Regions from separate parts of the Streptomyces sp. NPDC015125 genome, predicted to be linked through region 1. Evidence: predicted binding sites of a transcription regulator. Region 1 holds the regulator's gene; the other holds the start of a gene.
The links. Region 1 encodes HrcA, which represses chaperone genes, less so after heat shock. Its sites were predicted from a motif close to TTNGCACTCNGNNNNNCNGAGTGCNAA; they were not measured.
Positions count from the first base shown of each region.

Region 1 (3,412 bases):
CGTCGATGTCGCCGAGCTCGGTCTCGTACCAGGTGGCCTCGCCCGCGAGTTGCTCGCGGTAGACCTCGACGACGGAGCCGTCGGCCAGCGAGGGCTGCGGCATGAAGAGGTTGACGCCGAAGGGCCGGCCGGTCAGCGACCGCAGCTGTTTGATCTCCTGATACATGCCGTCGGCGGTCTTGTAGCCGGCGGCGAGGAAGCCGAGACCGCCGGCGTCGCAGACGGCGGCGGCCAGCTCGGGTCCGGAGCCGCCTCCCGCCATCGGGGCCTGCACGATCGGGTGGCGGCAGAGATCGGTCAGCGCGGTGGGCATGAGCACATCGTGTCACGCCCACCGCACCGTTCCGAACCGGGGCCGAGGCCGCCGCGCCGCCCGGGGAACGGCGCCGGCCCCCGGGTTCACCTGGGGCTATCGCCCGTTGAACGCATCCTTCAGACGCGAGAAGAGGCCCTGCTGCCCCGGCTGGAACTGCCCCGTGGGCCGCTCCTCTCCGCGGAGCTTGGCCAGCCGCCGCAGCAGGTCTTCCTGGTCGGCATCGAGCTTGGACGGCGTCATCACCTCGACGTGGACGATGAGGTCGCCCCGGCCGCCGCCGCGCAGATGGGTCACGCCGCGCTGGTGCAGCGGGATCGACTGCCCGGACTGGGTACCGGGCCGGACATCGATCTCCTCCACCCCGTCCAGCGTCTCCAGCGGGCACTTCGTGCCCAGCGCAGCCGCCGTCATCGGGATGGTGACCGTGCAGTGCAGATCGTCGCCGCGCCGCTGGAAGACCGAATGCGCCACCTCGTGGATCTCCACATAGAGATCACCGGCGGGGCCGCCACCGGGGCCGACCTCGCCCTCGCCCGCGAGCTGGATGCGGGTGCCGTTGTCGACACCGGCCGGGATCTTGACGGTGAGCGTGCGGCGCGAGCGGATCCGGCCGTCGCCGGCGCACTCGTGGCACGGCGTCGGCACGACCGTGCCGAAGCCCTGGCACTGCGGGCACGGCCTGGACGTCATGACCTGGCCGAGGAAGGACCGGGTGACCTGGGAGACCTCACCGCGGCCGCGGCACATGTCGCAGGTCTGCGCCGAGGTACCGGGAGCCGCGCCCTCACCGCTGCAGGTCGTACACACGACGGCGGTGTCGACCTGGATGTCCTTGGTGGTGCCGAAGGCGGCTTCGTTCAGCTCGATGTCGAGCCGGATCATGGCGTCCTGGCCACGGCGGGTGCGCGAGCGCGGCCCGCGCTGCGACGCGGTGCCGAAGAAGGCGTCCATGATGTCGGAGAAGTTGCCGAAGCCCGCGCCGAAGCCGCCCGCGCCCTGGCCGCCGCCGGCCTGCGAGAGGGGGTCCCCGCCGAGGTCGTAGACCTGCTTCTTCTGCGGGTCCGACAGCACCTCGTAAGCGGCGTTGATCTCCTTGAACCGCTCCTGGGTCTTCGGATCCGGGTTCACGTCCGGGTGCAGCTCGCGCGCCAGCCGGCGGAAGGCCTTCTTGATCTGGTCCTGCGAGGCGTCGCGTCCGATGCCGAGGACCGAGTAGTAATCCGTGGCCACTTACGACTCCGCGAGGATTTGTCCGACGTAACGTGCCACTGCGCGTACCGCTCCCATCGTTCCGGGGTAGTCCATGCGGGTCGGTCCGACCACGCCGAGTTTGGCGACTGCCTCGTCGCCCGAACCGTAGCCGACCGTGACGACCGATGTGGACGCCAGGCCTTCATGGGCATTCTCATGCCCGATACGTACGGTCATGCCCGAGTCGTTGGCCTCCCCGAGCAGCTTGAGCATCACCACATGCTCCTCAAGGGCCTCCAGCACCGGCCGGATCGTCAGGGGGAAATCGTGCCCGAAGCGCGTGAGATTGGCGGTACCGCCGATCATCAGCCGCTCTTCGGTCTCTTCCACCAAAGTTTCCAGCAACACCGACAGCACTGTCGAGACCGTGCCGCGGTCGTCCTGCTCGAAGGACTCCGGGAGATCCTGCACCAACTGCGGCACATCCGCGAACCGGCGGCCGACGACCCGGCTGTTGAGCCGCGCCCGCAGATCCGCCAGGGAGGTTTCGCCGAAGGGTGCCTGGCAGTCGATGATCCGCTGCTCGACCCGGCCGGTGTCCGTGATCAGTACGAGCATCAGCCGGGCCGGGGCCAGGGCCAGCAGCTCGACATGCCGGACCGTGGACCGGGTCAGGGACGGATACTGCACGACGGCGACCTGCCGGGTCAGCTGAGCCAGCAGCCGGACCGTGCGGCCCACCACGTCGTCGAGGTCGACGGCGCCGTCCAGGAAATTCTGGATCGCCCGCCGCTCCGGGCTGGACAGCGGCTTGACGCCGGCCAGCTTGTCGACGAACAGGCGGTAGCCCTTGTCGGTCGGGATCCGCCCGGCGCTGGTGTGCGGCTGGGCGATGAACCCCTCGTCCTCCAGGGCCGCCATGTCGTTGCGGATGGTGGCCGGGGAGACCCCGAGCCGATGGCGTTCGGTGAGCGCCTTGGAGCCGACCGGCTCCTCCGTCCCGACATAGTCCTGGACGATGGCGCGCAGCACCTCCAGCCTGCGTTCACTGAGCATCCCGCGCACCTCCAGTCCGGCCGTCCGCCGCTTCGTTTCTCCTGGCACTCACACGGGCCGAGTGCCAGACCTTGAGCCAGTGTACGGCCGGGTAGCACGGGCACGGCAAGGGCGGCCGCGCGGAGTACTCGCCCGATGACCGTGTTCGGTCGATCTGTCGGGCAACGCTATCGCGATGGCGCTAGCGTCTCGGTATGCACACTGCTTGGGAAGAGGCCGGTTGGGAACGACTCGGTGACGGTGTCGCCAGGCGCCGGATGCCGGGCTGGGACGAGACGATCGGGGTGATCGCGGGGAGCACCGGGGTCATGATCGTCGACACCGGCGCGACCCTGCGCGACGGCGCGGATCTGCGCCGGACGATCCGCGGTGTGCTGGGCCGGGAAGTGACGCATATCGCGCTCACCCACCCCCACTTCGATCATGTACTGGGCACGGCCGCCTTCGCGGGCGTCGAGGTGTTCGGCGCGGCCGGCCTGGGCGAGCTGCTGCGCCGCGGCAAGGACGAGCTGCGGCACGACGCGGTGCGGCACGGCGTCGCGCGGGACGCCGCCGCGGAGGCCGCCGATCTGCTCGTCGCCCCGCACCACCACGTGCACGGCCAGCTGACCGTCGAGCTGGGCGACCGGCAGGTGCTGCTCGCCAACGTCGGCCCCGGGCACACCGCCCACGATCTGGCCGTCCTGGTACCGGGCCGGCGGGGGGAGGCGGAGATCGTCTTCTGCGGCGATCTGGTCGAGGAGTCCGGCGAGCCCCAGGCGGGCCCCGACGCACTGCCCCAGCGGTGGCCCGGCGCGCTGGACCGGCTGCTGGCCCTCGGCGGCGAGGACGCGCGGTACGTTCCCGGCC
Region 1 covers NZ_JBIBVF010000003.1:526,927-530,338, reverse strand. The annotation lists gene ACF088_RS12085 (nitronate monooxygenase) at 1-313, opposite strand, end outside; gene dnaJ (molecular chaperone DnaJ) at 410-1,546, opposite strand; gene hrcA (heat-inducible transcriptional repressor HrcA) at 1,547-2,563, opposite strand; gene ACF088_RS12070 (MBL fold metallo-hydrolase) at 2,758-3,412, shown strand, end outside.

Region 2 (3,412 bases), on a different contig from region 1:
AGGCCGAGCCCAACGCGGGCACAGCGGACGCCACCACCGCTTGCCGCCAGCTGTCGGTGGACCCCACCCGTATCGGCGCCGACACGCAGATACGGGGCCACGGCTGGCTGGCGCTGAGCGCACCGGGAGTAGGCCACGAGGACCTGAGCGGCCTGGCTCGCAGCTGAGGCTGAGGCTGCCCGTCGCTCCCGGTCTCCCACCACATCCGGCGATGCTCGCGCCGGCCGCGGAGGAGCACACCGGACCCCTCATATGGCCCGACCGTGGGCACCTGAGCCAGGACCACGGCCCTCCGCCCTTGAACCGCACCGGCCGGAGGCACCCGTGGAAACGCCGCCGGGGCGGCACCCCCTGGGAGGAGGGTGCCGCCCCGACGTACGTCTGGACGTGCGGTCCGGGAGGACCGGTGTCTGATCCGCGAGGGATCAGAAGTCCATGTCACCGCCCGGCATGCCGCCCGGAGCGCCGCCGGCAGCGGCCTTCTCCGGCTTGTCGGCGATGACGGCCTCGGTGGTGAGGAACAGCGCCGCGATGGAGGCGGCGTTCTGCAGCGCGGAGCGCGTGACCTTCGCCGGGTCGATGATGCCCTCGGCGATCATGTCGACGTAGTCGCCGGTCGCGGCGTTGAGGCCGTGACCCACGGGCAGGTTGCGCACCTTCTCCACCACAACGCCGCCCTCAAGGCCGCCGTTGACGGAGATCTGCTTGAGCGGGGCCTCCAGCGCGAGCTTCACGGCGTTGGCGCCGGTGGCCTCGTCGCCGTCCAGGTCGAGCTTCTCGAAGACCGAGGAAGCCTGGAGCAGGGCCACGCCACCGCCGGCGACGATGCCCTCTTCGACGGCCGCCTTCGCGTTGCGAACGGCGTCCTCGATGCGGTGCTTGCGCTCCTTGAGCTCGACCTCGGTGGCGGCACCGGCCTTGATGACGGCCACGCCGCCGGCCAGCTTCGCCAGACGCTCCTGGAGCTTCTCGCGGTCGTAGTCCGAGTCGCTGTTCTCGATCTCGGCGCGGATCTGGTTGACCCGGCCCTGGACCTGCTCGCTGTCGCCGGCACCGTCGACGATGGTGGTCTCGTCCTTGGTGATGACGACCTTGCGGGCGCGGCCGAGCAGTTCGAGACCGGCGTTCTCCAGCTTGAGGCCGACCTCCTCGGAGATGACGGTGCCACCGGTGAGGATGGCGATGTCGCCGAGCATGGCCTTGCGGCGGTCACCGAAGCCCGGGGCCTTGACGGCGACGGACTTGAAGGTGCCACGGATCTTGTTGACGACCAGGGTCGACAGGGCCTCGCCCTCGACGTCCTCGGCGATGATCAGCAGCGGCTTGCCCGACTGCATGACCTTCTCCAGGAGCGGGAGCAGGTCCTTCACGTTGCTGATCTTCGAGTTGACGATCAGGATGTACGGGTCGTCGAGCGCGGCTTCCATGCGCTCCATGTCGGTCGCGAAGTACGCCGAGATGTAGCCCTTGTCGAAGCGCATACCCTCGGTGAGTTCCAGCTCCAGACCGAAGGTCTGGGACTCCTCGACGGTGATGACGCCTTCCTTGCCGACCTTGTCCATGGCCTCGGCGATCAGCTCGCCGATCTGGGTGTCAGCGGCGGAGATGGAGGCGGTCGAAGCGATCTGCTCCTTGGTCTCCACGTCCTTGGCCTGCTCCAGCAGGGCGGCGGAGACGGCCTCGACGGCACGCTCGATGCCGCGCTTGAGGGCCATCGGGTTGGCGCCGGCGGCGACGTTGCGCAGGCCCTCGCGGACCAGAGCCTGGGCCAGGACGGTCGCGGTCGTCGTGCCGTCACCGGCGACGTCGTCCGTCTTCTTCGCGACCTCCTTGACCAGCTCGGCGCCGATCTTCTCGTACGGGTCCTCGAGCTCGATCTCCTTGGCGATGGATACACCATCGTTGGTGATCGTGGGGGCGCCCCACTTCTTCTCGAGGACGACGTTGCGGCCCTTGGGGCCGAGGGTGACCTTGACGGCGTCGGCGAGCTGGTTCATCCCGCGCTCGAGACCGCGCCGTGCCTCCTCGTCGAACGCGATGATCTTGGCCATGTGAAGTGGTCCTCCCGGACTAATGGGGTCTCCCCTGCTCGAACGCAGTTGAGAGCTTGGGGAAGGATTTCTCCGGACCGCGCTGGCGCCCGCGACGGACGACCTGCAGACCTGTGTGGTTCCTTGCCCCACCGGCCCACGGGCCTCACCGACCCGGTCCTTCTTTGTCACTCTCACTGGGAGAGTGCTAACGCAATGATTAGCACTCGCACCCCTTGAGTGCAAGGCGGCTTCGAAGATGCCCCCTATCGGGGTGGCGCCGGAGTGACGGGTGGATGACAGGTGAGCGCAGGCCACCCGGGGCCGACCCGCCTGCCCGGCCGTCCACCGTCCGCCGTCCGCCGACAGCGGCATCGGGCATCGGGGATCGGGCATCGGGGATCGGGCAGCAGACAGCAGAAGGCCCGCACCCTTCACGGGTACGGGCCTTCACTACGCAGCAGTCGGTCGGCGCCTCAGCCGGCCACCCGGACCATGTCCGCCTGCGGCCCCTTCTGGCCCTGCGAGATCTCGAACTCGACTCGCTGACCCTCCTCAAGGGTGCGGTAACCGTCCATCTGGATCGCGCTGTAGTGGACGAAAACATCCGCACCACCGTCGACCGCGATGAAGCCGTACCCCTTCTCCGCGTTGAACCACTTGACGGTGCCCTGAGCCATGCCTAACTCCCCTATTACTGGCCCTTGCGCAGGACCGCACTCCGCGGACCCGGGTCAGACCTCACCCCGCGAAAGCCCTGTGGGGTGTGCGCCGGAACGCGTCGACCGCCGCTGAATGTATCTGCACAGATGCCCAGCGCAACAGGTCAATCGGACGAGAAATCTGGGGCCGGAGAATCGGCAATATGCGGTGAAATCCCGGTTCTCCCGGGCAAGTCGGGCCGGGCATAGCTCACCTAAGCGACAAATGTTGCCCACACTTTGGACACAACTGATCGCGATCTCATATGCGTTCGGCACACGCACGCGCTATAGCGGAGGGGTATCACCTCAATGGTATCTCCTTTCACAACATGGAATTGCCCCGTCCGCTTTCTGGCGGACGGGGCAATTCCGGTCAAGCAGGCCAAGAATTGGCGCAAATCAGCAGCCTCCGGCCACCGCGGGAATGATCGAAACGCCCGCACCGTCCGGGGTCGGCGTCTCCAGGCCCTGCTCGAAGCGCACATCGTCGTCGTTGACGTAGACGTTCACGAAGCGGCGCAGCTTGCCGGCGTCGTCCAGCACACGGGCCGCGATGCCCTGGTGGTTCTGCTCCAGGTCGGCGATCACCTCGGAGAGGGTCGCGCCCTGGGCGGCGACCTCGGCCTGGCCGCCGGTGTACGTGCGGAGGATGGTGGGGATGCGGACCTTCACGCTCAT
Region 2 covers NZ_JBIBVF010000009.1:158,994-162,405, reverse strand. The annotation lists gene ACF088_RS21185 (hypothetical protein) at 1-167, shown strand, start outside; gene groL (chaperonin GroEL) at 426-2,051, opposite strand; gene ACF088_RS21175 (cold-shock protein) at 2,507-2,710, opposite strand; gene ACF088_RS21170 (MoaD/ThiS family protein) at 3,134-3,412, opposite strand.
Region 2: the regulator HrcA is predicted to act here: its motif matches at 2,216-2,242, upstream of groL (chaperonin GroEL).